One region of the Priestia sp. KCTC 13724 genome, then DNA from elsewhere that is predicted to be linked to it. Evidence: riboswitches for the same ligand, from Rfam matches in the RefSeq annotation. Region 1 holds a riboswitch; the other holds the start of a gene.
The links. A riboswitch is a leader RNA that binds a small molecule or an ion and turns the genes downstream of it on or off. The one in region 1 is predicted to bind cobalamin.
Positions count from the first base shown of each region.

Region 2: it holds a riboswitch for cobalamin, as region 1 does, so the genes downstream of both, AC1UFB_RS08605 (ribonucleoside-diphosphate reductase subunit alpha) here and metE (5-methyltetrahydropteroyltriglutamate--homocysteine S-methyltransferase) in region 1, are expected to answer to the same signal.

Region 1 is NZ_JBXDLD010000034.1:23,396-38,655, forward strand. It holds gene urtD (urea ABC transporter ATP-binding protein UrtD) at 1-563, shown strand, start outside; gene urtE (urea ABC transporter ATP-binding subunit UrtE) at 557-1,258, shown strand; gene AC1UFB_RS05400 (urease subunit gamma) at 1,273-1,575, shown strand; gene AC1UFB_RS05405 (urease subunit beta) at 1,588-1,911, shown strand; gene ureC (urease subunit alpha) at 1,919-3,628, shown strand; gene ureE (urease accessory protein UreE) at 3,643-4,089, shown strand; gene AC1UFB_RS05420 (urease accessory protein UreF) at 4,082-4,768, shown strand; gene ureG (urease accessory protein UreG) at 4,816-5,430, shown strand; gene AC1UFB_RS05430 (urease accessory protein UreD) at 5,517-6,242, shown strand; gene AC1UFB_RS05435 (hypothetical protein) at 6,418-6,882, shown strand; gene AC1UFB_RS05440 (lysophospholipid acyltransferase family protein) at 7,071-7,412, shown strand; gene AC1UFB_RS05445 (hypothetical protein) at 7,564-8,286, shown strand; gene AC1UFB_RS05450 (hypothetical protein) at 8,505-8,684, shown strand; gene AC1UFB_RS05455 (dicarboxylate/amino acid:cation symporter) at 8,911-10,131, shown strand; gene AC1UFB_RS05460 (DHH family phosphoesterase) at 10,260-11,228, shown strand; gene AC1UFB_RS05465 (glucose 1-dehydrogenase) at 11,253-12,002, shown strand; cobalamin riboswitch at 12,180-12,366, shown strand; gene metE (5-methyltetrahydropteroyltriglutamate--homocysteine S-methyltransferase) at 12,508-14,784, shown strand; gene AC1UFB_RS05475 (winged helix-turn-helix transcriptional regulator) at 14,832-15,155, opposite strand.
Region 2 is NZ_JBXDLD010000057.1:15,646-30,905, reverse strand. It holds gene AC1UFB_RS08660 (beta-class carbonic anhydrase) at 1-338, opposite strand, end outside; gene AC1UFB_RS08655 (GTP-binding protein) at 463-1,650, shown strand; gene AC1UFB_RS08650 (metal ABC transporter substrate-binding protein) at 1,736-2,674, shown strand; gene AC1UFB_RS08645 (type B 50S ribosomal protein L31) at 2,707-2,958, opposite strand; gene AC1UFB_RS08640 (cytochrome ubiquinol oxidase subunit I) at 3,113-4,441, shown strand; gene AC1UFB_RS08635 (cytochrome d ubiquinol oxidase subunit II) at 4,459-5,496, shown strand; gene AC1UFB_RS08630 (hypothetical protein) at 5,648-6,415, opposite strand; gene AC1UFB_RS08625 (DUF2325 domain-containing protein) at 6,457-6,738, opposite strand; gene AC1UFB_RS08620 (DUF1540 domain-containing protein) at 6,951-7,109, shown strand; gene AC1UFB_RS08615 (hypothetical protein) at 7,210-7,413, shown strand; gene AC1UFB_RS08610 (ribonucleotide-diphosphate reductase subunit beta) at 7,447-8,493, opposite strand; gene AC1UFB_RS08605 (ribonucleoside-diphosphate reductase subunit alpha) at 8,511-10,706, opposite strand; cobalamin riboswitch at 10,889-11,074, opposite strand; gene AC1UFB_RS08600 (hypothetical protein) at 11,452-11,667, opposite strand; gene menC (o-succinylbenzoate synthase) at 11,782-12,888, opposite strand; gene AC1UFB_RS08590 (o-succinylbenzoate--CoA ligase) at 12,885-14,354, opposite strand; gene menB (1,4-dihydroxy-2-naphthoyl-CoA synthase) at 14,417-15,235, opposite strand; gene menH (2-succinyl-6-hydroxy-2,4-cyclohexadiene-1-carboxylate synthase) at 15,232-15,260, opposite strand, start outside.

The DNA of each region.
Region 1 (15,260 bases):
AAGAGGTGGTTAACCTTGGAAGCCTTCAAGAACATAAAATTGTTCAAAAGGGAATTGCAAGAAAGTTTCAAAACCCTTCTATCTTCTCACAGTTAAGTGTGTTTGAAAATTTGGAACTATCAATCAGGCAAAAAAGAAATCTCACCTCTGTTTTATTTGCCAGAATGACTGGAGAGACAAAAAATCATATTGAAAAAGTACTTGAGCAAATTGGTTTGCAAGACTTCGTATACAAGCAAGCTGGAGAGTTATCACATGGGCAAAAGCAATGGCTAGAGATTGGAATGCAGCTTATGCAAAACCCAAGCTTGTTACTTCTAGATGAGCCCATTGCTGGAATGACTGGGAAAGAACGAGAAAAAACCGGTGAATTAATGCATGAGATCTCCGCGTCATGTTCTGTACTTGTAGTGGAGCACGATATGGATTTTGTCAGAAAGTATTCTAAGCAAGTTACGGTCATGCATGAAGGGAAAATACTTTGCGAAGGTAATATGACAGATGTTCAAGAAAATGAGCACGTTCAAGAAGTATACCTTGGGAGGAGGAAGCAAACATGCTAAATGTAGCAAATCTACAAGCGGGGTATGATGAAACCACGATCTTACGTGACGTTTCAATTAAAGTTGAAAAAGGAAAAATTATTGCAGTTCTTGGGCGTAATGGAGTTGGAAAAACAACGTTAATGAAAACACTAATGGGTTTACTGAAGCCGAGTGCAGGAGATGTTGTTTGGAGAAATCACTCCGTAAAAGGTCTTAGACCAGAGCAGCGAGCAAAAAAAGGGATAGGTTATGTTCCTCAAGGAAGGGATATCTTTTCAACATTAACAGTAGAGGAAAATTTATTGTTAGGTCTTGAAGCGCTTCAAAAAAAACCAAAAAAAGACGTTATTCCATCACATGTGTTTGAGCTGTTTCCAGTTCTTCATGAAATGTTACAGAGGAAAGGAGGTGATTTAAGCGGTGGTCAACAGCAGCAGCTTGCGATTGCCCGTGCTTTAGTAGGAAATCCTGAACTTTTGTTGCTGGATGAACCAATGGAAGGAATACAACCCTCTATTGTTCAGCTTATTGAAAGGGTCATTATTAAAATTGCTAGAGAACAAGGTGTTGGCATCGTTTTAGTAGAGCATAACGTAGATTTAGCACTAGCTTGTTCGGACTTTTTTTACATTTTAGATCATGGTCGAATTGTTGCACAAGGAGATTCAAAAAATGTGAACTTAGAAGCTATTCAAAAGCATTTAGTAGTATAGAAAGGGAGGTTTAAATGAAACTCACACAACGAGAGCAAGAAAAACTTATGGTGGTTGTCGCTGCAGACCTTGCGAGGCGTAGGCAAAAGCGGGGGCTAAAACTGAACTATCCAGAAACAGTTGCCGTTATTACATATGAAATAACAGAAGGCGCCAGAGATGGTCGAACTGTTGCCGAATTAATGCAGCTCGGAACACAAATCTTGTCACGAGATGATGTAATGGAAGGTATTCCTGAAATGATTCATGATATTCAAGTAGAAGCAACGTTTCCAGATGGAACAAAACTTGTGACGGTACATGATCCAATTCGATAGGGGGGAGAAGAAGTGATTCCCGGAGAATACAAGTTACGTAAAGATGAAATTGTTTGTAACAAAGATAAGGGTATAGTCGAGATGTTAGTAACCAACCGAGGTGATCGTCCTATTCAAGTGGGATCTCATTTTCATTTCTATGAAGTTAATTACGGATTAGAGTTTAACCGTAAAGAAGCGTTTGGCTATCACTTGAATATTCCTGCTGGTACGGCCGTTCGCTTTGAACCAGGTGATCCTAAAAATGTACAGCTTGTACCCTTTTCAGGATCACAGCATGTATATGGATTAAATAATAAAACAAATGGACCCACGGGCCAGCTAAAAGAGGAGTAGGTCGAACATGAGCTTTAAAATGTCAAGAAAACAGTATGCAGATATGTTTGGGCCGACGGTTGGAGACGCTGTAAGGCTAGCGGATACCGACCTTTTTATTGAAATTGAACAGGACTTTACAACCTATGGTGATGAAGTGAAGTTTGGGGGAGGAAAAGTCATCCGTGATGGGATGGGACAGCATCCTCTTGCGACAAGAAGTGAAGCAGCAGATCTTGTTTTTACGAATGCCATCATCATGGATTATACGGGGATATACAAAGCAGATATTGGTGTAAAAGATGGCATGATTCAAACCATTGGAAAAGCGGGAAATCCACTATTAATGGATGATGTTGATCTTGTTATTGGGGCTAGTACAGAAATTATTGCTGCGGAAGGAAAAATTGTGACGGCTGGAGGAATTGATGCGCACATTCACTTTATCTGTCCACAACAAATTGAAACCGCCTTATCGTCTGGAGTAACAACAATGATTGGAGGAGGGACAGGTCCTGCAACGGGAACAAACGCGACGACGTGTACACCTGGAGCGTGGTATATCGAGCGGATGCTAGAAGCAGCTGAGGCTTTTTCCATGAATTTAGGCTTTTTAGGTAAAGGGAATGCATCAGCAAAAACGCCTCTTATCGAACAAATTGAGGCTGGAGCGATTGGCCTTAAGCTTCATGAAGATTGGGGTACCACCGCATCAGCAATCGATACAAGCCTGCAAGTTGCGGATGAATATGATGTACAGATTGCGATTCACACAGATACGCTAAATGAAGGTGGGTTTGTCGAAGATACGATGAGAGCAATTGGAAATCGTGTTATTCATACGTATCATACGGAAGGAGCAGGTGGTGGACATGCACCTGACATTATGAAGATGGCAAGCTTTAAGAACATTCTGCCGTCATCAACGAATCCAACTAGACCGTATACGATTAACACTCTAGAAGAACATTTAGATATGCTGATGGTTTGTCATCACCTAGATCCTTCTGTACCAGAAGATATTGCATTTGCAGATTCCCGTATTCGTAAGGAAACGATTGCAGCTGAAGATATTCTGCATGACCTTGGAGTTTTTAGCATGATCTCTTCTGATTCGCAAGCAATGGGTCGTGTTGGTGAAGTGATTACGAGAACGTGGCAAACAGCAGATAAGATGAAAAAGCAAAGAGGAAAACTAAAAGGTGATAACGGTATTGGTGATAATGAACGGATTAAGCGATATATCGCAAAATATACAATTAATCCAGCTATCACCCACGGCATTTCAGAATACGTAGGTTCAGTAGAAGTTGGTAAGCTTGCAGACTTAGTCGTTTGGGATCCAGCGTTTTTTGGTGTGAAGCCAGAGTTGATTATTAAAGGCGGAATGATTGCTCACAGTCAAATGGGTGATCCTAATGCCTCTATACCTACTCCTCAGCCGGTTCTATATCGCCCGATGTTTGCTTCTTTCGGGAAAGCACGCAGTAAAACGTCGATAACATTTATCTCGCAAGCTGCATATAACCGAGGAGTACATCGAACCTTGGGATTGGAGAAACGGATTAAGCCTGTAAAAGGGATTCGTTCACTAAGTAAAACGGACATGAAGCTAAATGGTGAAATGCCTAAAATTGATGTGGATCCACAAACGTACGAAGTGCGAGTGGATGATGAATTAATTACGTGTGAGCCAGCAGAAGTATTGCCTATGGCACAACGATATTTTTTATTTTGAGGTGAAAACAAACAATGTTAATCGAGCAAATTGTTGGAAATGTCGCTACGCTAGAAAAGAAAGCGCCACATATTGAAAAAGTGTATTTAGAAAGTGATCATCTATTAAAGCGCGTGCAGCGAGTTGTGACCGATCACGGTAAAGAACTAGGAATTCGTTTGAAAGACAATCGTGAGCTTGTAGATGGTGATGTGCTTTATATGGATGAGAAGAATATGATTGTTATTCAAGTAATAGCAGATGACTTATTAACGATTCAACCCACAAGTATTAAGCAGATGGGGGAGATTGCTCATCAGCTTGGAAACCGGCATCTGCCAGCTCAATTTGAAGAAAACGAAATGCTTGTTCAATATGATTATTTAGTCGAAGAGCTTCTTAACGAGCTAAGCATTCCGTATAAGCGTGAAAAAAGAACGGTTCAAAAAGCATTTAGACATATTGGACATAGTCATGACTAATCAACTGTTAGCGCTTGTACAGCTGTGTGATTCAAACTTTCCATCCGGCGCTTTTTCACATTCATTTGGCATGGAAACCTATATTCAAAAAGAGCGAATTATAAATGCTGTTACGTTTTCAGAAGCTCTTAGTACGTATGTTGAAACACAGCTTACTTATACAGATGGGTTAGCTTGCCGACTGGCATATGAATTTGCTTCAGAAGGGCATCTTCAGAAAATAAAGGAATTAGATCAAGAGCTGTATGCACTGGCGCTAGCAAAAGAAACGAGAGAAGGGACAAGGAGAATTGGTCAGAGAATGGTCAAGCTTTGCGTCGATCTGTTTGGTGGGAAGCTTTTAGAATGCTACGAACAAGAGATTCAGCGGAAGGAGTGTTTTGGTCATCCATCAATTGTTTTTGCCATTATAGCTGAGCAATTACAGGTGTGTAAACAAACAGCTGTTTCTACGCATTTGTACGCCACTGTGTCATCGCTTATTCAAAATGCAGTTCGTGGTATCCCAATTGGACAAACAGATGGTCAACGAATTTCGCTTGCTTTTCATGAGAAAATTGACCAGGCAGTAATGAATATTCTTCAAGCGGATTCAAGTGAGCTTGGTGCAATGATGCCCGGTCTTGAAATCGCTCAAATGCAGCATGAACGTCTGCACGTTCGCTTATTTATGTCTTAATACAAAACGATATAAGGGAGGGAAGCCTTTGTGGCGAAGGCGAAAAAATGAATGCAATGAGAATTGGTATTGGAGGTCCTGTAGGGGCGGGGAAAACGATGCTTGTAGAAAGACTAACGAGAGCACTGCAAAGTGAGCTAAGCATGGCCGTTATTACAAATGATATCTATACAAAAGAAGATGCTCAGTTTTTAGTGAAAAATAGCGTATTACCTCAAGAACGCATCATTGGTGTGGAAACAGGAGGTTGTCCGCATACCGCTATTCGAGAAGATGCTTCTATGAACTTTGCGGCAATCGACGAGCTGGTTGAAAGACATCCTGACGTTGAGCTGATCTTTGTGGAAAGCGGTGGAGATAATTTAGCAGCAACGTTTAGTCCAGAACTTGTCGATTTTTCTATTTATATTATTGACGTCGCTCAGGGTGAAAAGATTCCGCGTAAAGGTGGACAAGGAATGATTAAATCAGACTTGTTTATTATTAATAAGACGGATTTAGCTCCGTATGTTGGTGCAAGCTTAGATGTAATGAAAGAAGATACAATTGCAGCCCGAGGTAAAAAGCCTTTTGTATTTACAAATTTGAAAAAGGATCAAGGACTGGATGAAGTAATTCAGTGGATCAAAAAAGAAGTATTGCTTATCGGCATTAAATCATGAGCTATACAGGCTATTTAAAGCTTGAGTCGCACAAGGTGAAAGGTAAGACGGTTGTTTATAACACATATCATGACGGAGCTTTTAAGGTGGCTCGCCCAATTTACATGGAAGAGCATACCCCAACAATCTACCTTCTACATGTAGGAGGTGGATATGTTGGTGGAGACCGTTATAAAGCGTGTATTACGGCTGAAGAGGGTGCACATTTATGCTTGACGACACAGGCTGCAACAAAAGTATACCGAACGCCAAACGCACCTGTAGTTCAGGAAACAGAGCTGCTCTTAAAAAAAGGAGCAGTGATTGAATACCTTCCAGATCCGCTTATTTTATACGAAGATGCGCAGTTTATACAAGAAACAACTGTACATATGGAAGAGAAAGCAACATTTTTTATCTCTGACGTTATTACGCCAGGCTGGTCACCTAATGGAGAGATATTTAAGTATGATTCACTGCGTTCGAAGCTCAAAGTTTATCAAAACAATCAGTTAATGGTGTTTGACCATTTGTTTTTATCGCCTCATGAAGACATCCATGCGATTATGAAAATGGAGGGCTACACACATTTCGGTTCTTTTTTAGCAGTGGCTGAAGGAATTATCGATTCGGTCATTGATGAATTGTATGATGAAGTAATAAGTGAAGAGCAGCATGGATATATAGGGATTTCAAAATTAGCGATTAATGGATGTGCCATTAGAATTTTGGGAAATGATACAAAAACGCTTGAAAGTATTATTAATAGATGTTTTCAGTTCCTGAGAAAGCGCCTGTTAGGCTTAGAGGTGGTTCATCTTCGTAAATATTAAGAGCTGCCTTTGAGTAATGGTGTTAAGTGAACTTACAGAAAATTACATTTAGGGGTATAAATTTTTCTCCTTTACTAAAACTATTGGTAAATCAATGCGAGGTAGATAAGGATGAAAAAACAATTACCATGCCAAGTGCCCCCTGTATATATTCTAAATTGTGAGAATCAATTTTTTGACTAGGCTAGAAGCGATCTTGTGGAATATTGCCCTACCAGGGTTTAGTCAATTATTAAACAAGCAGTACGTAAAAGGGATTGTGTTTATAGTATTAGAATTTTTAATCAATATGGGCGCACATTTTAACTCTGCAATACAATTAAGTTTTTTAGGTGAAACTGAACAGGCGTTAGCAACTGTAGACATGCAGTGGATTATGTTTTACCCATGCTTGTATTTTTTTGCAATGTGGGATGGTTTTAAAGATGCAGAAGCAGATCCCCCTCCTCTTTACTCGTTTATACCGTTTGCATGCTGTGCTTACTTTGTAACAGTAGGCATCATGTATGCTTCAGTTGTGAAAATTAACGGAGTACTGCTTGGGCCGATTTGGCTACCGATGCTGTCTGTGATTCCAGGACTGATAGTTGGATTGCCAATTCAGCTTTTACTAGCTAAAAAAGCAAATGCTACGCCATAGACATGAAATGAAAGTTGAATTCTTCAGCTTATCTTTCATGTCTATTTTTATGCCAAATATAGATATGGTTGTACATAACATAGTGAAGAATATATTGAAAATAGAGCATTTTCGGTTAATCAAGCCTCGCCAAAGCATATTATGAAATCGCTCCTGTATGCAAGGGAATTGTTAAGAGAAAAAAAGGGGTGTGGATTTTTCCACAGGGAAAGGAAGAACATTTAGAGAAGCGACCTCTGCAATTTTCGGACGGCCCATCTTTTATCATGCTAAAAGAAAAGGGTGTACAAGCTATTCCAATTGCATATTACTATAGTTTTCGTCATGATCAGCGTCCAGAGCTATTTATTAAAGTGGGTAAACGTATAGAAGTAAATACAGAAACAAGTCGAAGTGAATTAACTCATAAGCTAGAGCAGGCCGTAACTACTGAGTTAGATAGCATTAAAAGTAAGCTTGTTAGCGAGGACCTTTCAACATTTGACGTGTTTATGACGGGTAGAAAAACGTTGAGCGAGTGGCCAACTTAATTTCCACATAATATTTTCATTGTAAATAACTTCATATATTTGATACTATAGGAAAAGGAAACCATTGATAAGAACAGCAGCTTTTTTGTATAAGAAACCATACGGAAAGTTGATTACATAATGAAAAGTGAAAAGGTGATTAAAGCGGTTTATGATTGCATTTACTTGTTTAGTCGTGATCATCAGTGTTGTTCGTCCTTATTTTGAAAGTATTATGGTCAGACGAATAATATCTGAAGAGAAAAAAGTTCGATATTATAAAGAACAATCGTTTTTTTATGTTCTTATTTTACTTCTTTACGTAGTCATTATGCTGTACTATGCGCTACCAGTAGAGAAGTGGGGTCTTCAAACGGTATACTTGGATACCATACAGCAAAAGAACATGTTTCCAGCCTGGGTTGAGTACTTATTATTGCTTATCTTTTTAGGGTTTATTGTATTGTCAATTATGCTTCAATGGATGAAAGATCATGGAGAAACGGTATTTATGGAACAGGAGATGCCTACTTCAATTGAGGCAACGGTTCCAAAAACGAAACGAGAACGCAAGTGGTGGCTTACATACAGTGGAACTTCAAGCGTAGTAGAAACGCTGGTATATTTTCCAAGTCTTTATATCTATATTCATGATGTTCTACAAATTCAAAATAGCTGGGTATTAGCCGTTTTAATCGGTTTAGGTTATTTCATGTCACAGTTAGCGTTTCAAAAAGATCGTTTAAGCCTTCAGACATTAGTTGTTGGAGTTGGTTTGGGCGCTATGTATATCATGTCAGATTCGATTGCAATCATTGCATTTTACTACGCATTTAGCTTTTTAGTTTATGACATTTACCAACAAGACCGCAATATACCTATGAAAGCAGGATGAAGAAAAAGACTGGGACATAAGTAATTCAGCCAATGATAAACCTGAACGATTGAGAGTTTCTCACTTTTAATCGTTCAGGTTTTTTGTTGATTGTGAAAACAATGTTGGAAACAGGGTGGAATGGAGCGTAGGACACTCGACTCCTGCGGGAAAGAGAGGGAAAACGTGAGATCACGCAGCGCAGCGAGGAAGCTCAGGTTCCTCCCCGCGGAAAGCGAGTGACCGTAGCGCAATGGAACGAACGTGTTCAGACAAACCAAAAAGATTGGAACAGCTATTGTTCGTCTCTTAGAAGCAATCATTTTGATCAGCTAGCTCCTCATGAGATAGCTACATTTGATAAAAATAAGTCGCTGGAAATTTTACATATCTTCTTTAAAGGGATTTCTCCCAATTGATTTAAAAAAACGAACAAAGATGACTATTCTCATTTTTTTGTTCGTTTTTTAGTTTCTTGAGGGTTGACACGTGTCTTTATGGAGAATAAGATGGTAGTGTGATAAACGGAAAGTGTATAGTATGCAGTGAACAAAATATGTATAAATATGCAAAAAAGGGGAGTTGCTGCGTAGCAGTTAAGGCGATGGGATACAGCGGGAATATCATTATGAGGAGAGAACAACTATGAAAAACCCATCGTTACTAACGCAGGTTTTAGTAGCATTCGTCGTAGCTGTTGCGCTCGGACTCATCTTTGGAGACAAGATGTCTGTCGTGCAGCCGCTTGGCGATTTGTTTCTAAGGCTCATTAAGTTTATTATGGCGCCTTTGATTTTAACGACGCTCATTGTAGGCGTAACAAGTTTACAAGATACCAAGCAGCTTTTTAGTATGGGAGGGAGAACGATTGTTTTCTACCTCTTTACAACGTTGATTGCTGTGACGATTGGTATCGTATATGCTGTGATTTTATCACCTGGTACAGGAGCTAACGTGTCGTTACCGCAAGGAGCCACTGCGCCGAGTGGAGAAGCACCAACGCTTACGGAGACGTTGCTAAACATGATTCCGGAAAATCCGTTTGCAGCGTTAATGGAAGGGAATATCCTACAAATTATCTTTATGGCAATTGCAATTGGTTTAGGGATTTTATTTGTAGGAGAGCCAGCAAAGCCAATTCAAAAGCTATTTGAATCTTTTTCCACAGTCATGTTTAAAATTACAAGTGGTATCATGGTCATTGCACCAATTGGTATCTTTGGAATGGTAGCACCAATTATTGGTGAGTATGGTTTAGCTGTTTTAGCACCTCTCGCTAAGGTGATTATTGCTGTAGCATTAGGTTGTTTAACGCAGCTTCTCGTTGTGTATTCTCTTGCGGTTAAAGGCTTTGCTGGGATGAGTCCACTTATATTTTTAAAAGGAATAGCACCAGCCGGCCTTGTAGCTTTTAGTACAGCAAGTAGTGGTGCAACGCTACCTGTTTCAATGAAAAACGTTCAGGAAAACCTTGGCGTTTCAAAGGAAACAGCAAGCTTTGTTTTACCGTTAGGTGCCACAATGAATATGGACGGTAGTGCGATTTACCAAGGTGTTGCTGCGCTATTTATTGCACAATTTTATGGAATTGATCTCGGTATGAGTGAAATTTTACTAATCATGTTTACAACTACCATTGCATCAATTGGTACTGCGGGCGTGCCAGGTGCAGGGATGATTATGTTAACAATGGTACTAGCAGCCGTCAACCTTCCAGTTGAAGGAATTGCTTTAATTGCAGCAATCGATCGTATTCTTGATATGTTCCGTACGTCGGTTAATATTGTCGGAGATGCTGCAGCTTCTGTTGTTGTAGACTCATATGAGAAGAAATCAAAAGAAAAAGCGAATCAGCAAGCATCGTGAATTTTTGTGCGTACATCCTTATGAAAGGTGAGGGTGTACGCATTTTTTTCATTCCTTGCTATAATGGAAAAAGATTCACGCATACTAAAGTGAATGAGTAATTGATAACGATTTAAAGGAGTTTTTTGATGACAAAAGTAAAGTTAATTTCACATAATGATTTAGATGGGGTAAGCCCAGCTTTATTAGCTCGCTTAGCATTTGGTGATGAGAACCTTGATTACGACACGGTAGGAATCGGACGCATAAACGATACGGTGCTGCATTTTATAGAAGAAGATAATGATGGACAAGACTTATACATAACGGATATTAGCGTAAATGATGAAGTAGCAGCTAAGCTGGATGAACTTGTGAAAAATGGTCAAAAGGTTACGCTTATTGATCATCATATTTCTGCACTTCCTCTTTCTGAAAAATACGATTGGGTCCATGTGATACCAGAAGATAAGAATGGGACGAAAACAGCAGCTACATCGCTTTTTTATACATATCTACTAGAAAACAAGATGTTGGAACGTACGAAGATGCTGGATGAATACGTAGAGCTTGTACGTTTATTCGATACGTGGGATTGGTTTCGCGAGAAAAATGAAAAAGCAAAAAGACTTAATCACCTTTACTACTTAATTTCTCATGAAGAGTTTAAAGATACGGTTCACGAAACGCTACAAGCATCTTATACTGGTGCCAGTCAAAGCTTTGAATTTACAGAAAAGCACGCGATTTTACTTGAAGCTGAAGAGAAGCGAATTGAAAAATATATCTATGACAAACAAAAGCAAATGATGCAAGCAGAAGTAGAGATTGCAGAGCAAAAATACAAGGTAGGGATTGTGTTCGCAGATACATATCAGTCAGAGTTGGGAAATGCATTATGCCTAGAGCATGAAGAAATCGACTTTTCAGTAATGGTTGATATGGGAAGGAAAAAGCTAGGGTTTCGAGCGGTGAAAGATAAGATTAATTTAGCTGAAATCGTGGGTCACATTGGTGGTGGAGGCCATCCAAAAGCATCCGGCTGCAAATTAACGAGCGAAACCTTCAAGCTATTTGTAACCGACCACTTGTTTCAACCAGACGAAAAAAGTGAATAAACTAAGTGTAGAGGAGGGATGACTTTGACATTTGAGCGTGAGGTTGTTGTGGTAACTGGTGGCGCAAATGGAATTGGAAAAGGTGTGGCAAGCGCCTATGCCAAAAAAGGTGCCAAAGTGATAATCGCAGATATTGATGAAGAACAAGGGGAGAAGTATGCTAAAACGCTGCGTGAAGCAGGTGCACAGGCAATGTTTATTCACACAGATGTAAGAAAAGAAGAGGATGTTATCAACCTCATGAAAGAAACTGTTTCAGCTTATGGTACGATTACCATTCTGGTTAATAATGCTGGAGTAACAAAGTGGAAGTCTCCGTATGAGTTAACGCTAGATGAATGGGATGATATCATAAATCTTAATTTACGAAGCGTATTTTTATGCTCAAGAGAAGCTGCAAAAGTGATGCGAAATAACAAAATAGGTGGTTCAATTGTAAACTTAGCTTCTACGCGTGCCGTTATGTCAGAGCCACACACCGAAGCATACGCTGCTACAAAAGGTGGCATTGTGGCGCTAACGCATGCTCTTGCCATTTCACTTGGACCAGACAAGATTACCGTCAACGCAATTTCTCCTGGCTGGATTGAAACTCAGCAATATGAGGAGCTTCGAGATGTTGATCATGCTCAGCATCCGTCTAACCGAGTTGGCACTCCAGCAGATATTGCAAAAGCGTGCCTTTACCTGACGCATCCAAACAATGATTTTGTAACGGGGACGAACGTAGTTGTCGATGGTGGAATGACGCGCAAGATGATTTATGAACATTAACTAAAGTAAGCAGGCTATAGGCTATACCTATAGCCTGCTATTTTTATTTTGTATAAAAACACAGTTATATGAAAGCGTATTCTTTTTAAAATTTAGAAAAATCAGACTTGATTTACTTATCGAAATCATGTATCGTTATGTTCAATTCCTAATTGAAAAGGAATTAGTGTATAAAGTGAATATGTTCATGCAAAAGGTGCTAAGACACTAGTTTTAGCTTAAAAGGGAAGATCGGTGAAAATCCGACGCGGTCGCGCCACTGTAAGGAGGAGCCTATTATCAGTAAACCACTGTTTATGAAACGGGAAGGTGATAATAGGTGATGATTCTAAGTCAGGAGACCTGCCTGTTGTTTGCACTCACAACCTACGCGTAATAGGGAGAGGTGATTAGCTTGGTATTGAAACAAAAGTATATGTTGTTCAATACTTCTTAAAGCTGTCGTCTAACTCTCTTTCCAGAGAGTTTTTTATTGCAGAAAAATAGACGAAACGAGGAGATTGAAATGACAGTGAATACAGCAACAATTGGGTATCCAAGAATCGGTAGAAACAGGGAATGGAAAAAAGCAATTGAAGCTTATTGGAAGCAGGAAACAACGGAAGCAGAGCTGCACAACCAACTTCATGAGTTGTATGTTAATCAGCTTCGTATTCAAAAAGATAAGGGGATTGATTTTGTTTCAGTAGGTGACTTTAGTTATTACGATCACATGCTTGATACGGCGGTTATGTTTAATATTATTCCAGCTCGTTTCAAAAAGCAAAATCTATCCGCTCTTGATACATATTATGCAATGGCAAGAGGGAACAAAGAAGCAGAGGCATGTGAGATGACTAAGTGGTTTAATACCAACTATCACTACATTGTCCCAGAGTTTACTGACGTAACGCCGGCATTGAATGAAAACAGACCATTAGCATATTGGCAAAAAGCAAAGGACGAATTGGCACTTAACGGTAAGCCTCTTCTAATTGGGCCAGCAACCTTTATCTTATTAGGCAAAGGATTTAAACAAGAAGAAGTATCGAGCTTATTTGCTCAATTAACTCCGCTTTATATTCAAGTGATTAAGGAGTTACATGAAGCGGGAGCAGAGTGGATTCAAATTGATGAACCAATTTTTGTAACGAATAAAGCAGAAGGGTACTGGAAGGATGTTGAGGCATTTTATCAGCGTATTTCAGAGGAAGTACCTGGTGCTAATCTTATCATCCAAACGTATTTTGAAGCATTAGATAATTACCAATCTGTTGTGAACCTTCCTGTGAATGCTTTTGGGTTGGATTTTGTACATGATGAGAGAAAAAATAGTGAAGCGATAAAAGCACACGGTTTTCCAAAAGGGAAAAAGCTTTTTGCAGGCGTTATTGATGGTCGTAACGTGTGGAAAAGTAACTTAATTGAAAAAGCTGCACTTGTAAGTGAATTGCAAAAATTAGTGGGTAAAGAAGAGGTAATTGTTCAGCCATCTAGTACACTGCTTCATGTCCCTGTAACGGTAGAAACTGAACAAGAGCTACCAGCTGATATTCGAGCAGGCTTAAGTTTTGCTGAAGAAAAGCTGACTGAGCTAGAACTTTTAAAGGACCTTTTAAAAGGGGATAGCGAAGCAGTAAAAGCACATCAGCAAGAGATTGAGGCATTTTCGAAGGTTGCAAACCGCGTTCACACGAAAACGAGAGCAGAGCTAGAACAGATTGATGATCAAGCCTTATCTCGTGCTTCTGTGGCTGAGCGCCAGCGTTTGCAAAAAGAAAAGTTTGATTTACCGCTTTTACCAACTACAACAATTGGAAGCTTGCCACAAACAGCAGAGGTTCGTTCGAAGCGCTTAAAATGGAAGCAAGGTCAGTTAACGAACGAACAGTATGAAGCGTTTATAAAAGAAGAAACAAAGCGCTGGATTGAGGTTCAAGAAGAAATTGGTATTGATGTGCTGGTTCACGGTGAGTTTGAACGTACGGATATGGTTGAATTTTTTGGTGAGCGCTTAGGCGGAATGTTAACAACGAAAAACGGTTGGGTTCAATCATATGGTTCACGCTGCGTAAGACCACCTGTTGTATACGGAGATGTCTATTTAGTCGAGCCGATGACGGTTAAAGAAATTGTCTATGCACAAAGTTTAACCGAAAAAGTCGTAAAAGGAATGCTGACGGGGCCAATTACCATCTTAAACTGGTCATTCCCACGTACAGACATCTCGAAGTATGAAAGCATGAATCAAATTGCATTAGCCATTCGAAAAGAAGTTAAAGCGCTTGAAGAAGCCGGTGTTCACATGATACAAGTAGATGAACCTGCGCTGCGAGAAGGATTGCCAATTCGAGCTGAAAAGCAAGCCGCGTATTTAAATGCTACTGTTGAAGCGTTCCGTCTAGCAACAACGGGTGTAGAAGATACAACGCAAATTCATACGCATATGTGCTATTCGAAATTTGATGACATGATTGACACAATCTCTGCACTAGACGCAGATGTCATTTCAATTGAAGCATCCAGAAGTCATGGCAATATTATTTCTTCATTCGAGCAGTATTCATACGATAAAGAAATCGGGCTTGGCATTTACGACATTCATAGCCCTCGTATTCCAAGCTTTGAAGAAATGACAAATAATCTTGACCGTGCTCTTCGCGTGTTAAACCCAGCACAATTTTGGGTTAATCCAGACTGCGGTTTGAAAACACGAAATGAAAAGCAGGTAATCGATGCTTTAACTCAAATGGTAAACGTTACGAAGAAGTATCGTGAAAAGTTAGCAGCAGTCGCACAATAAAATGAAACAAAGAAAACCCCCTTTTATATGGGGGTTCTTTGTTTACGTTATGACAAATTATCTTGTTCCAGCCATTGCTGCGACCATTTTTCAATTTCTATCATAATAGGTTCAAGCGCTTTTCCTTTTTCCGTCAAGGAATACTCGATGCGTACAGGCGTTTCTGGAAAGACCTCACGCTTGACAATCCCTTGTTGTTCAAGGTCTTTCAAGCGTTCTGATAGTACGCGGCCGCTTACTGAAATGGATGATTCGATGGCACAAAAACGCTGGGGTCCAGACAGAAGCTTATAAATAATGAGCCCGGTCCAGCGCTGACTTAAAATCGTCATTGCTTTTTCAAAGCGTGGACATAAGGTTGATTGATTCATTTGTTTCACTCCTATAACACATATTATAGCACAAAGCATTAGGTGCTACACTTCTTAAAACTTCACGACCAAAGAGAAGAACCTTACATAAAGTAAGCGAAAGGA
Region 2 (15,260 bases), on a different contig from region 1:
ACAGCTTCTAAAAATGAAATCGGCTCTAATTTTCCTGCACCACAATCATGGTGGCCAATTACATATACTTCATCTGCTTGAAGTGCATATACAGCTACTAAAATGCTTCTCATGACACTTCCAAAAGGATGAGATACAAGTGCCCCTGCATTTTTCACAATTTTCACATCGCCGTTACGTAAGTTCATTGATTGAGGAAGTAATTCCACTAATCTTGTGTCCATACAAGATAAAATAACCATCTTTTTATCCGGCAGCTTGCTTGTCTCATATTTGCGATATTCATTATTTTCCACAAACTTCTCATTGTAAGTTAAAATCTCATTTAATAGACTCATGTTTCCTACTTCCTTTCCTATGTAAAAAATTTTTTAATCGTTCCCCTTGTATTATACTAAAAATTCTTATATGATGTAACAGCATAAATCGTAACTATTCTTATTTAAAGAAAGGAAGAACAAAATGAAACAAGTACCTGTTACAGTATTAAGTGGTTACCTAGGTTCAGGTAAAACAACTTTATTGAATTATATTTTAAAAAATAGAGACGGGCTTAAAGTAGCCGTCATCGTCAATGATATGAGCGAAGTAAATATTGACGCCGACTTAGTAAAACAAGGTGGCTTTTCTCGTACTGAAGAAACATTAGTTGAAATGCAAAACGGATGCATTTGCTGTACGCTACGAGACGATTTAATGAAAGAAGTTGAACGTCTCGTTGATAAAGGAAATATCGATTACATCGTCATCGAATCTTCAGGAATTAGTGAACCCATTCCAGTTGCCCAAACGTTTACGTATATCGATGAAGAGCTTGGCATTGATTTAACAAAAAAATGTTCTCTGGATACGATGGTCACAGTAGTAGATGGAAATCGTTTTTGGGAGGATTTCTCATCCGGTGAAAGCTTGTTAGATCGTAAAGAAGGTAACGATGAACATGATACGCGTGAAGTTGTTGACTTACTCATTGACCAAATTGAGTTTGCAAATGTCATTCTGCTGAACAAAGTCGACTTACTGACAGAAGAAGACGCAAAAGAGCTGGAGTTAGTCTTAAAGAAGCTGAACCCTGAAGTTAAGATTATCCAAACAATTAAAAGTGTGATTGACCTAAAAGAAATTCTAAATACTGGTCTATTCGACTTTGAAAAAGCGAGTCAAGGAGCAGGTTGGATCAAGGAGCTAAATACAGATCACCACACTCCAGAAACAGAAGAATTCAGCATTTCTTCTTTTGTTTATAGACGAAAGCGTCCATTTCATCCAGAACGGTTAATGACATGGCTTGAAAATTGGCCAGTTGATATTGTCCGAGCAAAAGGCTTTTTCTGGTTAGCTTCACGGAATGATATGGCAGGGCTGCTTTCACAAGCTGGAACATCGATTATGATCCAAGGTGCAGGCGAATGGGTAGCTGCATATTCAGAAGCTGAAAAGCAACAGACATTAAGAGAAGAGCCCGAGCTTCTCGAAAAATGGGACGATACATTTGGTGACCGCATGAACGAGCTAGTTTTTATTGGATTGGAAATGAATGAAGAAGAAGTCATTTCTACGCTTGATCACTGCTTGCTTACTGATGCAGAAATGCAGCAAGATTGGTCGACTTTCTGTGATCCTCTACCTAAATTCACGGTCCAGTCATAAATTTATAGTTTCCAAATCGTAACTATTACGATATAATAACATAGGTCATTGTTCGTAACTAGTAATCGAAAGGAGAATTATATATATGAAAGTTAAAGCTACATTTATGGCATTAGCATTAGGTACAGCAGCATTTTTAGCTGGATGCGGTGCTGACAATTCAGATGAACAAGCAAGCAGTAAAGACGATAAATTAACGGTTTATACAACTATTTTTCCACTGCAAGATTTCACTAAGAAAATTGGTGGAGATGAAGTAAATGTTGAGAGTGTACTTCCTCCTGGAGTAGATGCTCACTCTTACGAACCAACAACAAAGGATATGGTAGAAATCGCTAAAGGTGATGCTTTCATTTATTCCGGCATTGGATTAGAAGGCTTTGCTGATAAAGCGCAAGATACCTTAAAAAATGAAGATGTGGCTATGGTAGAAGCAGCTAAAGGTATTGAGTTAGCTGAAAGTACGCATTCTGATGAAGATGAACATGCTCATGGTCACGGAGATACGGACCCACACATCTGGTTAGACCCGGTCTTATCAATTCAATTAGCTGAAAACATTAAGAATGAATTAATAGAACTAAAACCAGAAGCAAAAGAAGAGTTTGAAAAAAATTATGAAAACTTAAAGGCTCAGCTAGAGGAACTTGATCAAAAGCTAGAAACAACTATTTCTGAAGGAAAGCACAAAGAAATTTTAGTTTCCCACGCTGCATATGGATACTGGGAAAAACGTTATGGCTTAACTCAAATTAGTGTGGCCGGCTTATCTCCAACAAATGAGCCGTCACAAAAGCAGCTACAGTCTATTATTAAAGAAGCAAATGAGCATAACATTAAATACTTTATTTTCGATCAAAACTTAGAGCCTAAAGTATCTAAGCTTGTTCAAAAAGAAGTAGGTGCAGAAGCGCTTACCCTTCATAACCTGGAGTCTGCAACAAAAGATGATGTAGCAAACAAGGAAGATTACTTCTCAATTATGGATAAAAACATTGAAACAATTCAAAAAGCGTTAAACTAAATACAAACAAAAATAACTAGCCCATTAGCTAGTTATTTTTGTTTCATATTGTATTTTTGCATGAAGCGCTCTGCACGTCCGCCTTTATCAGCAAACTTCTGTCTACCAGTATAAAATGGGTGTGTATCAGAACTTACCTCCACTTTAATTAATGGATATGTTTGACCATCTTCCCATTCCGTTGTCTCTGAAGAGTGCATTGTAGAACCTGATAGAAATTTAAATCCGCTATTTGTATCCATAAACACTACTTTTCGGTAGTCTGGATGAATATTTGGTTTCATCTTATAATCCTCTCCTTTAATAAGATATACATCTATTATATCGTAATGATTCTTATTTTCAATTATTCTGTTTCAAAAATTTATTGATGAATAAATTGTGGTAAAAAGTGGACAATAAGGCTTATCAATACTTGATTGGAAAGGTTGTATTTCAATGGAACATTTAGTAACTGCTCGTTCGATGTTTGGTATGACCATGGGAGTTCACATTATTTTTGCTACGTTAGGCGTGGGAATTCCTTTAATGATTTTATTAGCAGAACTTCTCTATCAGCGCACAAAAGACAAAGATTATGAGCTAATGGCAAAGCGTTGGACAAAAGGCGCAGCAATTTTACTAGGCGTTGCTATCCCAACAGGAACTATTGCTGGAGTACAGCTAGCCTTACTATGGCCAGGTTTCATGGAAGTTGTTGGGAAAGTTATGTCATTACCTTTTCAAATTGAAATCTATGCTTTTTTTATTGAAGCACTCTTTTTGTCTATCTACGTGTATGCAGCTGATCGAATTTCGCGAACAATGCGAATTGTAAGCCTTATACTTGTAGCTATTGGAGCTGTAGCTTCAGCTGTGTTGATTACAAACGTCCATGCGTTTGAAGGAACTCCGGCCGGCTTTCGAATTGTAAATGGCGAAATTACAGATGTCGATCCGTGGGGAGCTTTCTTTAACCCAAGTTTTATTACAACAGCTGGACACGTTGCTGTATCTGCTTATGCGACGGGTGCCTTCGTTATTGCATCCATCGCTGCATTTAAGATGCTTCGCTCTCGTAAAGAGCCTAGACTTTATCGTTTTCACCAAAAAGCACTAATGATGGGGCTAATCGTTGGAGGGATATTTTCATTTTTAACAGCTCTAAATGGGCATGAATCTGCGCAGCTTCTTTATGAATATCAGCCAGAAAAGCTTGCAGGAGCAGAAGGTTTATTTGAAACGACCGACTATGCACCGCTCACTATTGGGGGATTTACAGATCGTGAAACTCAAACCGTCAAATGGGGAATTGAAATTCCATGGGCACTAAGCTTTCTAGCAGATGATCGCTTTGATACGGTTGTTGCAGGACTCAATGATTTTCCAGAAGAATACTGGCCCCCTCTTTTCATCCATACTCTTTTTAACGGTATGGTAGGGATTGGATCACTGCTTATTCTACTATCTATCCTGGGAATTGCTTGGTATAAATTTATGAAAAAGCGTGGTTTTCCAAAGTGGTTAATGTGGGCATTTGTTATTTCTGGTCCTTTGGCCATCCTATCAGTAGAATTCGGCTGGATTTTCGCATGTACAGGTCGACAACCTTGGGTAATTTACCGAATTATGAAGACCTCTGAATCCGTTACAACCTCTGCTAATTTAGAATTTTTATTTGCTCTATTTTTAATTGTATACGCTATACTCGTTGTTGCTGTTTCACTTGTTCTTATTTATTACTTCAAGCGTAATCCATTGGAGAAAGAGCTTGCAGATATGAACTAAAAGGATGTGGAATTAATATGGGTGATTCACTACTTGCCATCACGGTCATTTGGGGATTTATTTTTATTTATGCTGTTATGGGAACAATGGATTTTGGAGCGGGATTTTGGTCAATGGTTTACATTAATCGTGAAAAAACCAATGCTACAAACATCGCTAACCGCTATCTCTCTCCAACTTGGGAAGTAACGAATGTATTTATCGTTGCAATTGTAGTTGGTTTATTTAGCTTCTTTCCTGGAGCTACGTTTACGCTTGGAACTGTTCTATTAATTCCAGGAAGTATTATTCTATTGCTTTTAGCACTTAGAAGTGGTTTCCTTGTATTTTCAAATTATACTAAGGGAGCTCGCCATCAAAAGGCTCTCGTTTATATTTCTGGTCTATCAGGCGTGTTGATTCCAGCGTTTTTAATTGCTGTTTTACCAATTAGCCAAGGCGGTTACATCGATACCATTGATGGAGTTGAAAAACTAAACTTACTCAAAGTATTTACCAGTCCAAACGTATATGCTTTTATAGGATTTGCTGTCAGCTCTTCGTTATTTCTATCCTCATTGCTTTTAGCTGATTACTCCAAGTCCTCAGATGAAATGGAAGCATATGAGGTATATAGAAGAGATGCGCTCATCACAGGTCCTATATCACTTGTCATGGCCATTCTCATTATGCTGACACTGCGTATGGAAGCCACTTGGCTTTATAATAACATGATGGAAGACAAACCCATCTTATTTATTTCCTTGTTTTTATTCCTAGTAGCAGGCGGAGCTCTTTTACTTCCATCATCAAAAGGAAAAGGAATGCCTAGACTAGCAGTTGTTGCGATTGTTCTTCAGTATTTTTTAGCGAGCTATGTATATGGAAAAGGTCATTTACCATATGTTATTTATCCGAATGTAACCATCGAAACAGGATTTACCCATCCTGATGCTTTTCGCTCATTATTCATCACGTACATTGTAGGATTTGCTATTTTATTCCCTGGATTCTACTATTTCTGGCGCTTGTTTATGAAAGACAACCGAAAGTATATTGGAAAGAAGCCGTATTAAACTAAAGAAGTAAAGAACGATTTATCTGTTCTTTACTTCTTTTATTATGTTTGCTGCAATATTAAGTGCATACGCTTTACACTTTTCTACATCTTCTCCATATGGAGCAAGCTCTACTTTTAAGCCTTCTGTCATTAAGGTGCCACCTTTTTCACATAAACATTGTTAGTTTCTCAGCTTGAATAGTTGAATCTGTGCTGCACTCAAATCGGAGTGGACAATTTTTGCACTCTTGTAATAAACTTATCTTTTGAAAAAACTTTGGCTCTTCTAGTACATCTTTCATCATTTTCAGTTTATTAACTGACTCTAAATAATTTTCAGATACAATTTCAACAGTCTCTCTCTTCCCTGTTAGAAGTGAATAGAAATGAATAGCTTTTGGCATTCTATTGAATGCATGCTTGGTAAAAACCATCATAAATGCTGTCAGCATTTCTTTTACTTCTGATTGATCATCAATTAGAAACTTTGTTACTTCATAAGAAGAATCCGACCAATACGCTGCATCAATTAACAGTGAAATATTTGTTTCTAATTCAGGAACGTATACTCCATATTTTTCATAAACAAATAGTGGCGTATCATCTTGCAATTCACTCATAAGAAACGTTAACAAATGATCACTCATCGATGCTAGGACTTCATAGTAATGAATTTTCGATTGGAAAAGTTCCGGTGAGAGCTTGGACCAATACCTTTCAATTAATTGTAAAATAAAATATGCAGATCTTTCATATGGCGCTTTTGCATAATATTCTTTGACAACCTTATGAATGGTTACGCTGACGAGACTTCGCCAATCAACCAGTTGGTGTTTACGAGCTTTAAGCTGCCTCTGATAAAATTTATAAGGGCATTGAATAAACTCTTCAATATGATGACTAGCCAAGGTTTTGATTTGAACTTTTAATTGCATCCTGTCACCACGCTTTATAAAATCACCTGTTGCTTTATCCTTTATGATACTTGTTCAATTACTTTGCGAATTGCGCTCCATGAATGCTTAACAAAATAAATTGGCTTTTGCTGCTTTTTCGCTTTTTCTTTAATGACCTTTGCCATGTTGTGGTTAATAAAATCTGTAATCACAAGTACAAAACCAATATGATCCGGAATTTCTCGCTTCACCATATTACTTTTTCTTCCATCAAGATGAATAACTTCGTTAAACCCCTCACCCGCTAACCGATCTGTAATATGCTTTAAACGATCTCCTCCAACAACCATAACTGATGACATGTATTTCTCCTCCTATACGATAAAATTAAGTTTATTTAAAATCTTAACGATGATTTAATCTTGTTTGCTATATACATAGAATAATTGAGAATGATTCTCTTTGTCAATTATTAATTGATAAAAATTCTCAATTAATTTTCTAATCTCTCGATTATAACAATAATGAAAATTGACCATACTACATATATCACGCGTATAAAGGAGGGGAATATATGTCACAAAACGTTCTTTGTGAAGTGAATAACTGTCATTATTGGAAGCAAGGCAACCGTTGTGGAGCAGACGAAATTTACGTAGTCAGCCATGCTGGTAAAAAGGCTTCTAATAGCCGCGAAACAGATTGTAAAACATTTAAACCTGAAGATCTTTAAATCGGTTATCCTAAAACAAACTTTGTTCTATTCCTAATTAATAAAAAAGGACAACCACGCGGGTTGTCCTTTTTCATATCAACGAAAGTGAAGGTAATATATGAATACCAATCAACTTGTTCATTTTTTCAAAGCAGAAGCTGTTAAAGCCAATAAACAAACGTTCCCCATTTATGTGCAATCATTTGCTCATTTATGGCAGTATGAATGTGGAACATTAGAAACCATTCCACCTGAAATTGACCTGCTTATCACTACTCGTGCTATTGAACTAGGCCTTATTTCAACACAGGTAGCTGACTAAAACTGTTGTAGCCATTTAGTCAGCTTCTTTATTTTACAAATCATCAAATCCATTTACATCTGATGCTTTTGTATATTGTCTTGACTTTTGCTCAAAGAAGTCTGTCTTACCAAGGTCAACCTCTTGATACGCAACAATCCAACGCAGCGGATTTTCAATTGGTGCATCAGGAAACGCTACGCGCCCAAATCCCATTTGATTACAGCGTTTATTTGCCATATATTCGATGTATTGACGAATATCTTTCATCGTAATTCCATCAAACTTCTCACCAATGACTGACTCAGCCCATTCAATTTCAAGCTGGGCAGCTTGTCGGAATGTTGAAGTAACAAACTCTTCAAGCTCAGCCGTACGCTGTTCTGGATTTTCATTTAGCACTTCTTTAAAGATTTTTTCAAATAACCCCACATGAAGCTGCTCATCACGATTAATATAGTTAATCATCGTGGATGTGGCAACCATTTTTTGATTGCGTGCTAAGTTGTAGAAAAACGCAAACCCACTATAGAAGAACAGACCTTCTAAAATAACATCATATACAATGGACTTTAAAAAGTTTTCAACTGTTGCCTCTTCAGCGAATGCTTTATAACCATTTGTCACAAAGTCATTGCGTGCACGAAGCTTTTCATCCGTACGCCAATATTCAAATACTTCATCTTGCTTAGCTTTTGGCACTAAGCTTGATAATACATATGAATAAGAGTGATTATGAACAACTTCCTGCTGAGCTAAAATAATCATCAGCGCATTGATTGAAGAATCCGTAACATAATCAGCAACTTTGCTCGCATAATCTGACTGGATGCTGTCCAATAAAGCCAACAAACCAATAATCTTTAAAAAGCTCTCCTGTTCATCCGCTGTAAGCTGTGGAAACTGTTTGATGTCCTGTCCCATATTAATTTCAAACGGTGTCCAGAAATTAGCTAGCATGCGCTTATACTTTGGAAACGCCCAAGAAAATCGTACATCATCCCAGTTTAAAATATTTGAGGTTTCACCATTAATAATTCCCGTTGAGCGGTTCGGGGCATTTTCATTCATAATCTCACGTTTCTTTAGACTGTTCGTCAACAAAATCGACTCCTTTCTTAGCTATGGCAGCTTTCACACTCATCAATTACTTCGCTAGACGTAGAGCGAACATAATACGTTGTTTTTAGCTTTTCTTTCCATGCAGTCATGTGTAAATCTAGTAAATCTTTTGCACGAATATCATTTTGAACATAAATGTTAAACGAGATAGATTGGTCAATATGACGCTGACGCTTTGCATTTTGCTTAATGCTCCAATGTTGGTCGATTAAATAAACAGACTTATAATACCAATTCGTTTCCGGTGACAAATCTGGAGCAGTAACTGGAATTTTATAGTTTTTCTTCTCTTCTGAATAGAACTTACGGAAAATCGGATCAATACTAGCCGTAGACCCAGCAATGATGGAAGTAGATGAATTCGGCGCAACGGCCATTAAATATCCGTTTCGAATTCCCTTTTCTTTCACAAGCGCCTGTAGCTCATTCCACTGATTACTTTCGTAACCGCGTGCTGCAAAATAAGCTCCTGTTTCCCAATCGGACCCCTCAAATAGAGGGTATGCTCCTTTTTCTTCTGCAAGCTCCATGCTTGATTGAATCGTTAGGTAAGCAATTTTTTCATATAACTCATCGCAATACTGAACAGCTTCTTCTGTTTCCCAAGCGATCTTTTGTAGAGCTAATAAATGGTTCCAACCAAACGTACCTAGACCGATAGCACGATAGCGTTGGTTTGTTAGTTTTGCCTGTAGAACTGGAAGGTTATTCAGTTCAATTACGTTATCTAGCATACGAACTTGAATGGGCACAAGGCGTTCAAGTACATCTTCCGTTACTGCACGTGCTAAGTTGATAGACGATAGATTGCAAACGACAAAGTCACCTGGTTGCTTTGTAATGACGATTTTTCCATCTTCTGTGATTTCTTCAACCACTGTTGTCATGCTTTGATTTTGCGTAATTTCTGTACATAAGTTACTGCAATAAATCATGCCCTCATGACGGTTTTGGTTAGCACGGTTCACTGTATCACGGTAGAACATATATGGTGTTCCTGTTTCTAATTGTGAAATCATAATTCGTTTAAAAATTTCAATCGCAGGCACTTTTTCTCTTGATAGGGATTCATTTTCAATACATTCACGATAACGATTTCTAAAGGAGCCGCTGCCTTCCTCTTCATCATAGAAATCTTCTAGCGAGTAACCCATTACCGTACGAACTTCATGAGGATCAAACAAGTACCAGTCTTCACGTTTTTCAACAGCTTCCATGAATAAATCCGGCAAGCAAACGCCAGTAAATAAGTCATGCGTACGCTGACGCTCGTCTCCATTGTTTAAACGTGCATCTAAGAAAGAAAAAATATCCTTATGCCATACGTCTAGATATACAGCAATTGCCCCTTGACGTTGACCCAGTTGATCAACACTAACTGCTGTGTTATTAAGCTGTTTCATCCAAGGAATTGTTCCTGATGATACGCCCTTAAACCCTTTTATATCGCTACCTCGGCTACGGATATGACCTAGATATACGCCAATTCCACCACCGTTTTTACTTAGCGTAGCTAAGTCCGTATTGCTATCATAGATACCTCGTAAACTATCATCAACCGTATCAATAAAGCAGCTTGATAGCTGTCCATAGCTTTTTCCTGCGTTCGCTAATGTCGGCGTTGCCACTGTCATGTAAAGGTTTGAAAGTGCCCAATATGACTCTTTTACCAGCGCTAAACGCTCTTCTTTCTTTTCATTTGCCATGAGTGTCATAGCAATAATTAAAAAGCGTTCCTGCGGTAGCTCGTATACACGCTTATCATGTGATGTTGCTAAATAGCGATCAGCTAATGTTAACAGGCCAATATACGTAAATAGGCTATCTTTTGTATAATCAATGGCTAAGCCTAGCTCATTAATCTCTTCCACAGAGTATGTATCCAAAAGCTGTGTACTATAAATCCCCATATCTGTAAGCTCTGTAATAAGCTTATAAAATGAGCCGTACCTTTCAGCTTGATTGTATTTTCTATTGGCGGCAGCTTTGCGATATAGCTCTTGTAAATAGATATGAGCTGCTACATATGTCCAATCTGGCTCATCCATTGAAATTCGCTCAAGTGCTGCTAAAATAAAAACATTTGCTATTTTTTCGTCCGTCATATTCTCTTTCGCAGCAACTGTTTCTACTACCTTTTCCTCATACCATGAAAAATCAAGTTGTGGAAATTTTTCACCAAGTAGTTTCATATCATAATTTACTTTTTCAAGTTTATTTAAATCTGTTGTATTAATCATAAAAATAAGTTCCTCCTTTTTCTCCAGCATAAAAAAATCACTCACCTGACGCAGTGAGCGAATAGAACGAAGATAAAAGAAGACAAAATGTCTTTTCTCAATCCTCGCTCTATCCTCTCACCTCCCGAAGAAGATAAAACGTCATAAAAAAGGCAGGTCTCCTGACTTATGCTTCGCTTTACTCTAAGGCCTTCCCATGATCGTTACTCACAGTGGCTATTCCTTATTTCATCAGCATTCACAGTTGCGGGGACAGTTTTGGATTTACACCAAATTCCCTTTTAAGTCTTTTTTCAGACACCTTTTCTACTGAAAAACACAAAATATAGTATATGAAGTTTTAATAAAAAACAAGATGTTGTGTTATAAACACATTATAAGGGACAACTTACAGAACTACAATATCTTTTTCAAAATAAATTCCCGCACATTTACCCCACCTTACTTAACATACTGATTTACGCCTTTGTTAAGTAAGGTTTCCTAAACATATGTAAAAAAAGAAATTTTTAAAAGTTTTGTTAGGTATTAGCAACTAGCCACTACAAACAGTCTTATTTTTCATCAAACTATTCCATCATAACATGTTTTCTCGGATTGGTTGTACTATTTGATTTATGAAATTTAATCAAACTTTTTTTCACATGACTAGACAGCTGCTATATAAATAAAAAGAAAATTTTTTTAAAAAACGAACTCACAATAAAAGAGTTTGGGACATAACAAAATGATTGCTTCTAAGAGACGAACAATAGCCGTTCCAATCTCTTTGGTTTGTCTGAACACGTTCGTTCCATTGCGCTACGGCCACTCGCTTTCCGCGGGGAGGAACCTGAGCTTCCTCGCTGCGCTGCGGGATCTCAGTTTTCCCTCTCTTTCCCGCAGGAGTCGAGTGTCCTACGCTCCATTCCACCCTGTTTCCAACATTGTTTTCACAATCAACAAAAAACCTGAACGATTAAAAGTTATGAACTCTCAATCGTTCAGGTATAGTAGAGACTGAACTACTTATGTCTCAGTCTCTACATTATGCATATGTTTTTTGATATGTGGAAACTTTATTTAAAAATATCCTATCCACCCGATAGCCAATGCCTGGTTCTTCTGGCACATGAATTAACCCATCATCCACTTCTACTTCTGGAAGAATGACATCTTTGTTCCAATAGCGTGAAGAAGCTGAAATGTCTCCAGGTATCGTGAAATTCTCTAATGAAGCTAATGCAATATTATGAGCTCTTGATATACCCGATTCCAGCATTCCCCCTACCCATAGTCGAACATTACTTTTCTGGCACAAGTCATGAATTCGTTTTGCTTCTGTTAAGCCGCCTACCCGTCCAACTTTTACATTAATAACTTGACAGCTCCCTAACTCAATTGCTTTTCTAGCATCATCATAAGACACAATGCTTTCATCTAAGCAAACGGGCGTGCGTAGCTGCTGTTGTAAATGACGGTGATCGATAATATCACTAGAATCTAATGGCTGTTCAATCATCATAAGGTCAAATTCATCTAGCTTTTGAAGCAAATTCAAATCATTTAAGGAGTAAGCAGAGTTTGCATCTACCATCAGCGGCAGTTTTGGATAATGATTTCTAATTTGCTTAATAAGGTCATAATCAGCTCCAGGCTTAATCTTTACTTTAAAACGTTTATATCCAGCTTTCAAGTGTTCATCTATTTTATGAACCATCTTATGAATATCATCGAGTCCAACTACTACACCAGCTTCTACAGCTTCTTTTGTGCCACCAAGAGCTTGAGATAGAGACTTGTTGTTCTTCTTAGCAAACAAATCCCACACTGCACAATCTATTGCTGCTTTACTCATATGGTTTCGCTTAATCGGATTAAATATTTCCTGTAGGTCTAAAGGCGTCGTTAATCGCTTTCCAATTAAAGCCGGAAGTAAAAAATCATTGAGCATATGAAAGCACGTTTGGATGGTTTCTTCTGTGTACCAAGGAGTTGAAAATGCTACCACTTCTCCCCAGCCTGCTTCACCGCTTATATCTTCTACTTCTAAAAGAAGCAGTTCTCGATTTGTCACAGTTCCATAACTAGTTGAAAACGGTGATAATAGGTTCAATTCAATAGCATGAATGGTTGCTTTATGAATTTCAATCATAGTTGACGCCCTTGTTCTATACGCTGAGGTAATTTTCGTCTAATAATTTTATTGGAAGCGGTTCTTGGTAGATCATCAACAATAAAATAATACTTTGGTACTTTATAATTGGCTAACATCGACTGACAATATGCCTGTAACTCTTCTTTTTTTATTGGCGATGTAACTACTAAAAAAGCTGCTGGAACTTGTCCCCACTGTTTATGAGGCAGCCCTGTAACCCCGGCTTCTGCAATAAGTGGGTGCTTTAATAGAGTGCTCTCAATTTCTGCTGGATAGATATTTTCTCCACCTGAAATAATTAAATCTGATCTTCTATCTAATACGTATAAAAATCCATCTTCATCAAGTTTGCCGATATCTCCTGTATAAAACCAACCATTTTTTATTGCTTTATCTGTTTCTTCTGGTTTATTAAGGTACCCAGACGTTACGTTAGGGCCTTTCACAGCAATTTCACCTTCTATACCATTCATTACTTCCTCACCGTTAGCATTTACAATCTTAAGCTGGCAAGGCATCAGGGGCTTTCCTGCAGATCCAAGTTTTTGAATACTATCTTCTGGAGCTAACGTTACAAACTGAGAAGAAGTCTCTGTCATGCCATACGTCTGGTAGACAGGGATTCCTTTCTCTATACAGTCGTCCAAGAGAACTCTTGGCACGGGACCTCCTCCTGCTAACATGCAGCGAAATGATTCAGGATATTTTCTGCCACCTAGTTCCTTTAACATTTGGGTCAGCATCGAAGTTACGACCGACATAATGGTCACACCTTTTGTTTCAATAGCAGCGTTTGCTTGTATAGCTTCAAACTTTGAGTGTAATACAATTCTCATCCCATAAATAACATTTCTCATTAAAATAGAAAAACCGCTAACATGAAACAAAGGCACAGCAACGAGCCAGCAGTCATTTGTCTGAAGTCCAAGGTTTAGCGATGACCCAGTAGCACTCCACCAGTGATTTCCATAAGACTGCATAACTCCTTTTGGGTTACCTGTAGTACCTGACGTATACATAATTGTATACGTATCATTTAAATCATACTGAGATTGAAGCACAATTTCTTTTTCGTGTCGATAGATAAGGTCTTGTAGCTGAATTAGTTCTGTTCCTGAAAGCAGTATGGTTTCTTCATAACTCTCATCCACAACAAGAAAGTTCGCTTTTGCATCGCTACATTGATACTGAATCTCTTGCTGCTTTAAACGCGTATTGAGTAATAGTGCTTTTGCTCCTATATAAGCTAAAGCATGAATTAATTCAATATATTCTATTCGGTTCTTCATATATATAGCAACTGTGTGACCTTTTTTTATCCCATAGCTCGCTAATTGAAAAGCTCGCTTCACCACTCGTTTATGCAGCTGTAAAAATGTAATCGATTCCGCTGCTAAGTCCACCGCAACTCGGTTAGGTGTTACTTTCGCTCGTTGACTTAACCAATTAGGTAACAAATTCATGCTTCTATTCTCCTTTCCATAGAAAAAACAGCTTGATGAATGTCATCAAGCTGTTTTGAGCATTATGGGAAACGTGGGAACTGTTTGAAGTCTGGGTTGCGCTTTTCTTTGAATGCGTCACGACCCTCTTTTGCTTCATCAGTTGTGTAATATAAAAGCGTAGCGTCTCCAGCAAATTGCTGTATACCAGCTAATCCATCCGTATCAGCATTAAATGCAGCTTTTAAGAAACGTAGAGCTGTTGGGCTCTTTTCTAACATTTCTTCACACCATTTAATTGTTTCTGCTTCTAGCTCTTCTAATGGTACAACAGTGTTAACAAGTCCCATTTCAAGTGCCTCTTGCGCATTGTATTGACGGCATAGATACCAAATTTCACGCGCTTTTTTATGACCAACAATACGCGCTAAATAGCCTGAACCATATCCAGCGTCAAAGCTTCCAACTTTTGGACCCGTTTGGCCAAAAATTGCATTATCTGCAGCAATTGTTAAGTCACATACGATATGTAAAACATGACCTCCACCGATTGCATAGCCTGAAACCATCGCAACAACTGGTTTTGGAATAACGCGAATTAATCGCTGTAAGTCTAATACGTTTAAGCGAGGAATTTCGTCTTCCCCTACATAACCACCATGCCCGCGTACTTTTTGGTCTCCACCAGAACAAAATGCTTTGTCTCCAGCACCAGCTAGCACAATTACACCAACGCTTGAATCATCACGCGCATATGCAAAAGCATTAATTAATTCCATTACCGTTTTTGGGCGGAAAGCATTTCGTACTTCTGGACGATTAATTGTAATTTTTGCAATTCCATTATATGTTTCATACAAAATATCTTCATAATTACGTTGAGATACCCATTCAACTGTCATCTTTCTTCCTCCTCATGTTGTGATA